One region of the Paenibacillus sp. plas6 genome, then DNA from elsewhere that is predicted to be linked to it. Evidence: predicted binding sites of a transcription regulator. Region 1 holds the regulator's gene; each other region holds the start of a gene.

Evidence for each region. Region 1 encodes LexA, which represses DNA repair genes until DNA is damaged. Its sites were predicted from a motif close to CGAACATATGTTCG; they were not measured.
Region 2: a site for LexA is predicted at 1,942-1,955, ahead of parE (DNA topoisomerase IV subunit B). Genes of this name have one in related genera too.
Region 3: a site for LexA is predicted at 1,750-1,763, ahead of AC2TDL_RS01555 (DNA polymerase IV). Genes of this name have one in related genera too.

The regions. Positions count from the first base shown of each region.
Region 1 covers NZ_CM170151.1:4,431,997-4,435,288, reverse strand. The annotation lists gene AC2TDL_RS19700 (AAA family ATPase) at 1-150, shown strand, start outside; gene AC2TDL_RS19695 (excalibur calcium-binding domain-containing protein) at 235-450, opposite strand; partial or broken gene AC2TDL_RS19690 (NucA/NucB deoxyribonuclease domain-containing protein) at 448-828, opposite strand; gene lexA (transcriptional repressor LexA) at 1,111-1,746, opposite strand; gene AC2TDL_RS19680 (LysM peptidoglycan-binding domain-containing protein) at 1,912-2,280, shown strand; gene AC2TDL_RS19675 (DUF896 domain-containing protein) at 2,476-2,676, shown strand; gene AC2TDL_RS19670 (hypothetical protein) at 2,724-3,242, shown strand; gene AC2TDL_RS19665 (HAD family hydrolase) at 3,280-3,292, shown strand, end outside.
Region 2 covers NZ_CM170151.1:4,763-8,054, forward strand. The annotation lists gene parE (DNA topoisomerase IV subunit B) at 1-1,762, opposite strand, end outside; gene AC2TDL_RS00025 (M14 family metallopeptidase) at 2,165-3,292, opposite strand, start outside.
Region 3 covers NZ_CM170151.1:315,414-318,705, reverse strand. The annotation lists gene cimA (citramalate synthase) at 1-1,590, opposite strand, end outside; gene AC2TDL_RS01555 (DNA polymerase IV) at 1,847-3,136, shown strand; gene AC2TDL_RS01550 (ferredoxin) at 3,249-3,292, shown strand, end outside.

The DNA of each region.
Region 1 (3,292 bases):
TCTGAGGAGGATCTGCGAGCAACGATACAAAATTATCGCATAAACTCATTGCCGGGGGAAATAACAAAAGAAAACTATATTCGCATCAATAATACACTTTTGGAACCTACTGAAGTTGCCCAAATTATTAAGGAGAAATTTCAGTTATAATGGATACGGCTCTATTCCTACCCGAAGAGGTAGTTGAATAGAGCCATTATTTTTTTTGGATAACGAGCTTATTAATATTATTCTCTATAATTCACAGGCAACGCCGTCTCCATCGCGATCTAACTTTTTGCTATAGCCAGGATCTCCTTCAAATAATGGAGTGACCCCTGCCTCATGAGCCTCTGTACAGTTTTTGTAGAGAGGTTCTTCAACTTCAGCTTGCAAATCTTCATCTAACTTTAATTCACTTTTATCTGTGTTAGGGTTAGTTTTTCCAAAAAGACTTTTTGGTTTTGCCACAATAAATAAAATACGTTCGCCATCTTCATAGGCGGAGAGCTGATGACCAATCCAACTTCCGGCACCGCGATTGTCGCTTGAATCAACATATGCAACACTTGCCCCCTCACCGCCTTCTGCACACATTGCCATTGGCCACTCATCTCGATCATAGCCATCTCTAGTGCTAATTCTTTTTAGCGATTGCTTACGTCGTTCAGCTGCACCGTCTCGATCGATTGTGCAAACATCGGAATGTCCATTTTCAATAGCTGAATAAATATGTAATGCTGTTTCAGGATAGCTGTCACTAGGAAATTCTAAAACATAGTCGTAATCATCAGGCTCAGTTTGCTTTGAAGAGACAATATTAGAATGAGTTTTTTCTGTATTTTGCACCTCTGTCAGCAGTTCTTCTGCATCCGTGTCCGTAGCTATCTGATTTTCAGATTGAGTTTTGGTTTGCTGTGGTTCAGCTATAGCTTGTGTTGATGTTAAGTGTGAATTTGATTGCTGACCACAGGCTGAAAGGAATAAGCATAGAGCTAGGACAAAAAACTTTAATGATTTCAATACAGGTTCCTCCCGTAATGATAATTGCGAGGAAATGTCCTCTGAATAGTAATGACCATTATGCCAACTAGCGATAATGGTCATCATTTTTTTATTATATGCTTATTATTAATGCATATCACGGAACAATCCGATGACTTTTCCAAGAATCGTAACATTTTTTAGAATAATTGGTTCCATTGATGAGTTTTCAGGTTGTAGGCGAATATGATCTTTTTCACGATAGAAAGTTTTTACTGTCGCTTCATCATCCTCCGTCATTGCAACTACAATATCCCCATTGTTTGCAGTTTGTTGCTGACGAACAATCACAAGATCACCATTATGAATACCAGCTTCAATCATACTATTACCGACAACAGTTAGAACAAACACATTATGCTCACCAACAAAATGGGAGGATAGCGGGAAGTAATCTTCAATATTTTCAGTAGCGGTAATTGGAATACCAGCTGTAACTTTACCGATAATCGGAATGTGTTTAACAGGAAATGGAATTACGTTGTCGGATGAATCTGTATATTCATCATCATGATCTAATATTTCAATTGCACGTGGTTTAGTAGGGTCACGGCGTATGTATCCTTTCTTTTCCAATCTATCTAGATGACCGTGTACTGTAGAGCTTGATAATAATCCTACAGCTTCAGCAATTTCTCTAACAGCAGGAGGGTATCCTTTTTCTCTTACTTCTTTTTTTATAAAGTTCAATATTTCTAATTGGCGCTTAGAAAGCTTGCTCATATAATCAACTCCCATTATTATTAGGGAAATTATAACATAGAACTCCGGTTCGCACAAACATAAGTTCTTGAGAATATATGTTCTTATTTTTTGGTAGAATCTATTGACAAGAAACATATGTTCGCATATTATAAAAACAGAACAAATGTTTGGGAGTGACATGAGATGACAACTTATAATCCGTATGCATATCAAGGCTATGAGGTCATTAAGACATCGCTAGATCATAAAAAAGGAAATACCAATTCAACACAAATCTATAAATGGATATTTAGTTTATTGGTTATAGTTTTAATAATAACTAGCTTATATTTAATTACTGCTGCTGCCGGCAGTTCTTCGTCACAATTTGCTGTGCTTGATGGTGAATCAGTTGTAACAGTTAGTACTGGTGATACATTATGGAATATTGCAAGTCGACATTATGAGCACAAAGATCTTAACTTTATTGTATTTTTAATAAAGCAACGTAATGGTTTAGAGAGTGATCTGATTAAGCCCGGCGAACAGCTAATTCTGCCCGAGCTTCCTTAATAGGGAATGTATAATAACTAAAAATATTTCTAAGCTTATAAGGCATCAGTAAATGATGTTACTTTATAAGCTTTTTTGCTATAATAAATTTGTTGTGGATTTTTTCAAAGGTTTATCATTGTAATAGGGATGCAAAGTGCAACTCCCGACCGTAGCCGGCAGAAGTTTGTATTGATAAAGAGGGGAGTGGATGAAATGGATATGGATAAAATGGTTGCGCGTATTAATGAGCTAGCGCGCAAAAATAAATCTGTTGGTTTAACGAAGGCAGAGGAAAAAGAGCGTGAAAAATTAAGAGCGCAATATCTCTCTGTGTTTAAAGCCAATTTTAAACAACAGCTTGATAGCATAAAATATGTAGAGGATGAAACTTCAGAAAGTAAACCACTGCATTAATTTCTTAAAGATAAGCAGAAATTAATATAGATAGAGGAGGAGTTTGCTTGTCTCGTTCTTGGGAAAGAAAAGTTAGAAAAAATATGGAACTGGTAAATAAGCAACGGAAAAAAGCTGGGCTCGGGGATGTGCAGCTTAATAAAGCGGCTGGACAAGATAATAAAATCGTGTTCAAAGGGCAAAATATCGTTTTTCCAATTGTACTTATTCTGTTTATTGGGATGTATAACATTTTATTGTTAATGAATCCTGTTTACGAGCTAGATGCAATGTATTGGTTAACAAATGTTGCTTATCTTGTTTTAGCAGCTCTATTTTTTTTCCGAAAGCCTTATCTTGCGATAGGGAAAGATTATATACAGTCACGTCGCATTATGGGGGACAAGCAGCTATTTGCAGTTGCGATTAAAGAGATTAAAGTTCAAGGCGGCTACATTATCATTATTCCGAAAAATGGTAGTAGCTGGGCTTTTAATAAAACATTCAATCGCTTTCCCATTGAGGATATGAAGGTTGAGTTAAAGAAGCTAGCAGAAAAACATAATATTACTTGGACTGAACTATAGCAAATAAAGGAGAGAAACAAGCGTGAAAAAGGCAGTAATGTTTGATCTGG
Region 2 (3,292 bases), 100 kb from region 1:
GCAATTCATAATTTTTCATTTCCTTAATATAATTTTGCAATTGTTCATCCGTCCAAGCATAGCGAACTGTATTTAGCTTGCCTGATTTTTTCGTAATTTTATATAGCGGCGGTTGAGCAATATATACTCGACCACTATCAATAAGCGGGCGCATATAACGATAGAAAAACGTAAGCAGCAGCACCTGAATATGTGCACCATCCGTATCGGCATCCGTCATAATAATAATTTTACTGTAGTTACTTTCTTCAACTTCAAATTCAGAGCCAACACCTGCGCCTATCGCATTGATAATCGCACGATACTCATCATTTTTCAAAATATCTGCTAGCTTTGCTTTTTCAGGATTCATCGGCTTACCTTTAAGCGGTAAGATCGCTTGATGCTTAGAATCACGGCCTTGCTTAGCTGAACCACCCGCTGAATCACCCTCAACAATAAAAAGCTCATTGCGACTAAAATCCTTTGATTGTGCTGGAGTAAGCTTACCACCTAAATTAGAGCCCTCACTACGTTTTTTGCCTGAACGAATTTCTTCACGCGCTTTTCGTGCAGCTTCGCGTGCTTTAGCCGCCTGTACCGCTTTTTTCAATAAAGCTTGCGCAGTTTGTGGATTTTCCTCCAGAAATACATTCATTCGTTCTGCGACAATTGTATCAACCGCACCACGAGCTGAGGAGCTGCCTAATTGATCTTTCGTTTGCCCAACAAACTCTACCTCTGCCATTTTTATATTAATAACAACAATCATACCTTCGCGCAAATCATTGCCATCAAGATTTTTATCCTTTTCCTTCAAAATTCCTACCTTGCGTGCGTAATCATTCATAACACGAGTATAGGCAGTTTTAAATCCAGTCTCATGCGTACCGCCACCGCGAGTTGGAATAGAGTTAACAAAGGATGCAATCGTCTCTGTATAGCCGTCATTATATTGGAAGGCAACTTCAACCTCAATATCATCTTTTTCGCCTGTAAAATGGATGACATCATGTAATACCGTTTTATTTTCATTAAGAAATTCAACAAATTGACTAGCGCCGCCTTCATAATGAAAAACATCGCTTGAACCTGTTCGCTCATCCTTAAGACTAACTTTTAAGCCTGAGTTTAGAAAGGCGATCTCCTGCAAGCGCTCTGCCAATGTATCATAGTTAAACGAAATTCCATTCTGGAACACTCGAATGTCAGGTTTAAAAGTTACCTTTGTCCCAGTTTTATTCGTATTTCCGATCACTTCTAGTCCTGTGACAGGCTCACCGACATGTTCTTTCCCTTGATCATCGACCCAATATTCAAAGCGTTGTTTAAAGATTTTGCCTTCACGATAAATTTCTACCTCTAAAAACTCGGAAAGCGCATTTGTTACCGATGCACCTACACCATGCAAGCCGCCAGATTTTTTATAGCCGCCACCGCCGAACTTGCCTCCAGCGTGTAGTATTGTAAATACAACCTGTGGTGTTGGAATACCGGATTTATGCATCCCCGTAGGAATACCCCGGCCATTATCGATAATGGTAATTGCGCCATTTTTATGTATCGTAACATCGATCGCAGTACAAAACTTCGCTAAATGCTCGTCCACTGCATTATCGACAATTTCCCATACTAAATGGTGCAAACCTGAATTGCCAGTACTGCCTATATACATACCAGGACGCTTACGTACTGCTGTTAAGCCCTCTAAAATTTGAATATCATCAGCACCGTATTGCTTTTCCTGTTCAGTAATATTAAAAAGATCCAATTGTTCCTTCATGATCTTCCCCCAATCAACAACCACGCTTTGTCATATCTTTTAGTATTTTAGTGTAAATAACGGTTCACGTAAAGCAACAATACTTTCAATATAAAACGAAAACCGATAAGATAGCAAACATTAACCTGCCATGTAATGTAAAAATAGTACTTTTGACCAATAAACCAACTAGCAGAATACGAACATATATTCTAAATTAATAAATCATTTTATGCAAGTAAGACGATTAGACGGATCATGCTTAATCTAAAACCATCGTCTAAAAATTTTCAAGCGTCCTCTTACTATTTACAGCGGATGCTTCCTTCATTATTTTACTTTAGATGTAAGCATCCGCTGCAAAGAAGAGCCCGTGCGTTCGACAGAAAGTTTCATGCACAGATAGCGTTTGGCTACACTGCATTAACTATACGCACTTTTCATCACTTCCAAAATAATACTCGTTGCTGCTTGTGCAATGCTCGGAAATTGTGAAAGCGGCAATGGATTTTGACCTAGCCCGAGCTCAATCGTAAAGCCTGGTCTGCGCCAATCTTGAATAAACCAATCTTTATATCCTGCAGTACTGTCTACTGAACGAACTGCTTTATATCCGCTCGCTGCGGCCATTCGAGCTGCATAAATTTCTGATTCAGGCGGCTCTAAGCCTTGGAAACCCCAATAAATTTCTTGACCTTGTGTATGGAGAGCTACAACTCGATTAAAGCTGCGCTCTCTCGTTAGCTCAGCAACTGCTTGCACCTCAGGTTCAGTTAATGGAGCTTCACCAGAATAATCACGCGGAGCTGGCTGCTGCGGTCCTTTTACCGCATCTACTTCCCATAGTGCAGGAAACTGCTTATTTAAATCGACACCGCGAATATTCGCCTTCCAGCCAGAGAAATCGCTTGATCCTCCGTTAATTTGCAGCACTTGTGAGCGATATGGCTCCTCCCACGGAGCACCATTTATAACAAGATTCACGCCGTCAGGATTTACCATTGGCACAAAGGACATTGTATTCATCGTGTAAAGCGGATAAACGTATTGTCCGCTTAATGGTTGGCTATTTGTAACAGCTAACAGAAAATCACTAATAAACTGCATTAGCGCTCCAGCCGTAATCCATTCATTTGCATGCATAGCAGCATTCACATGTATTTCAGATGGTCCGTTACCGACACGCAGTTCGATAATATCTTTACCCATTACACTTTTTCCGATGCTTCGCATCGTTAAGAATGGATATATTTGACGCAACCGCTCAATATCCTGCAATAATTGCTCATATGTGTAATTTTTGTTGCCACTGATTACACCTTCCGTTATTCGTTGTGGCAACATAATTTTTGTACCAATTTGAAGCTGTTCTGTTTCTAACGTTGGATTGCTTTGCAATAACAGATTTAATGGAATATTATTTCGCCGTGCAATTTGCCATAATGTATCTCCTGCTTGTACGGTGTACTCATGCCAAACGTAGCCGGGAATTTGAACGAGATCACCTACTTGCAAAGTATTTCCGATTGAAGGATTGCTGTCTATAATTAG
Region 3 (3,292 bases), 410 kb from region 1:
ATTTACCGGTGTAGCCTTCGTATCAATTTTTTCTATACTTAATAACGCATAATGGAAGCTGTCCACAAGTGCTCCCCAGCTTGCATCAATAACGTTGCTAGATAAGCCGACAGTATTCCAGCTATTTTGCTTGCCGGTTGATTCAACAAGAACGCGAACCTTAGCTGCTGTAGCATCAGCTTCATCAATAACACGAACTTTATAGTCTGTTAAATATACATGCTCAATATCAGGATAATGCTGCGATAATGCTTTACGCAGCGCATTATCAAGCGCATTTACAGGACCATTACCTTCAGCAATTGTGTAAATTTGCTGGCCGTCAATGTTAATTTTAACAATTGCTTCTGCAATCATAGCATCACCCTTAGATTCCGTATGAACCTTATAGGACTCCACTTGGAATGCAGGCTTCCAATCGCCAAATGCTTTACGCAATAAAAGCTCCAATGAAGCATCAGCTGCTTCAAATTGATAACCTTCATGTTCAAGTTGTTTAATATGCTCGATAATTTGCTTAGTTTTTTCATTATTGCTAGTTACATCAAGTCCTAACGCGCTAGCTTTAGAAATAATATTGCTTTGTCCAGACAATTCAGAAACCAGAATACGTTGTTTATTGCCGACAAGCTCAGGTTGAATATGCTCATACGTTTTCGAATCCTTCATAATCGCAGAAACATGGATTCCGCCTTTATGGGCAAATGCTGCAGTACCTACATAGGCTTGACCGACTGGCATATGAACATTGGCAATTTCACTAATATAACGTGCAGTATTGGTTAGTGTTGCCAGCTTTTCACTAGGCAAGCAATTGTAATCCATTTTTAATTGTAGATTAGGGATAATGGAGCAAAGATTAGCGTTACCGCAGCGTTCTCCATAACCGTTAATCGTTCCTTGTACTTGAGTAGCACCTGCATTAACTGCTGCAAGAGTATTTGCAACTGCAAGCTCACAGTCGTTATGTGTATGAATGCCGATTGGCATATCAAGCTCTTGTTTAACACGAGAGACGATATCAAAAATTTCGTTTGGTAATGTACCGCCATTAGTATCACATAGTACAAGCCAGTCTGCGCCTCCATCTTGTGCAGCTTTTAGAGCTGCAAGAGCGTATTCTGGATTATGTTTATACCCATCGAAGAAATGCTCAGCATCATACATTGCTTCTAGTCCATGACGCTTCAGAAAAGCGAACGATTCGCGAATCATCGCTAAATTTTCTTCAAGCGTTGTTTGAAGAGCAACTTGAACGTGAAAATCCCAAGCCTTTCCGACGAGAGTTGCTGCAGGTACGCCAGATTCGACGATTCGAAGTAAGCTGCTATCATGCTCTGCAATGCTATTTTTACGACGAGTGCTGCCAAAGGCAGTTAGTTTTGCATTCAATTTTAATGATTTAACACGCTGGAAAAATTCAATGTCTTTCCCATTACTTCCGGGATTACCGCCCTCGATATAGTCAACACCCAATTGATCTAGCTTTTGGGCAATTTTTAATTTATCATCTGCCGACAAGCTGATGCCTTCTCCTTGCGTGCCGTCACGCAGCGTCGTGTCGAATATAAATATTTTTTTAGATGACATAAAAAAATTGACGCCTCCTTCATTGATAGCCAATACAAACCATATTGGACTATTATAGCACTATCTCGTACACTTGGCATAGCATTGAGTAAAAATATAGGATAGAAAACTTATTATCTGTTTAAAAACATATGCAAAACCTATGTGCATATTGTTTTCCGAACGTATGTGCTATAATAAATATTGTGAATTGAAGACATAATGAATACGATGAACACAATAGGTGAACATCTACATATAATATTATGATGCAGAAATGAAGGTGAAGCTCTTGCCAGAAGTGCAGCATTATTATCCAACGAATGGACGAGTTATTTTACATTTGGATATGAACGCATTTTATTGTTCTGTGCATAGTGCCGAGCAGCCTCATATCTACAAAGGAAAGCCGACAGCAGTCTCAGGAAGTATTGAAAAACGTAAAGGCATAATTGTGACCTGCTCTTATGAAGCACGAAAAGTAGGAATACGAACAGGTATGAATGTAAGAGAAGCACTACGAATTTTGCCAGAGCTTATTTTAATATCACCTGATTTCAATTTATATCGACAGTATTCAAGAGCATTTATGAAAATAGCAGGTCAATATACACCGATTATTGAGCAGGTTTCAATTGATGAGTGTTATATGGATATTACGGGTTCTAAGCTATTTGGCACACCGTTAGACATTGCAACTACATTGCAAAAACGGATAGCTGAGGAGCTAGGATTACCTTGCTCGATCGGCATTGCTCCCAATATGCTGCTTGCAAAAATGGCTTCTGATATGAAAAAGCCTAATGGCATTACTGTCTTACGTCGGCGAGATGTACCTCATTTATTGTGGTCAAAGCCCTGTGAACAGTTGTTTGGAATAGGTGCTAAAACTGCTAATAAGCTTAAACGTCTCCATATTCATACGATAGGACAGTTAGCTCAAGCGGATGAATTGCTATTAACAAAATCTTTTGGTGTTCTAGGATCATGGCTTAAGCAAGCAGCTAATGGCATTGATACTAGAGAAGTAAAGGCTGAGCGAGAATTAAATAAATCAATTGGACATTCGACGACATTGCCTGCAGATATAACAAAGCTTGATGATATTAATCGTGTACTGCTTAATTTGTCTGACCAAACTACACGAAGATTACGCAGACAAAAGCTTGTCGCAAGATCTGTACAGATAACGATTCGCCGGCCCGATATGACGACATATACACGAGCATGTACATTGTCAACACCAACACAAAACATGGAAGTTGTTTATAGGCATGCACAGCAATTGTTACTGCAAAATTGGCAACCGTCTGAACCGATACGATTACTTGGCATCTCGTTACACAATTTACAACCAGAGGATAGTGCAGCGATTCAGCTTGATCTGTTTAGCTATGAACAGGAATCAAAAAAAGATGCGCTAACAAAGGTGATGGACGAGTTGCGTAATAAATACGGTGAAAGTGCTGTCTTAACAGCAGGTATGCTTACGAACGATCCATCAGCTCTAATCCGTAACAAAAAGGTGCGCGGAACATCTTTGGAAAAGTTGGAGGATCTTTCGTAACAATAAGTTTATTAGGCAGTATTTATTTATGTTCATTTTATGCTATAATCATATGTGGTATATATAGAATCTATGGGAACATGGTTTGCGATAGAACTAGGAGGGAAATACGTTGGCTAAATACACTTGGGTTGAAAAAGACACCTGTATTGCATG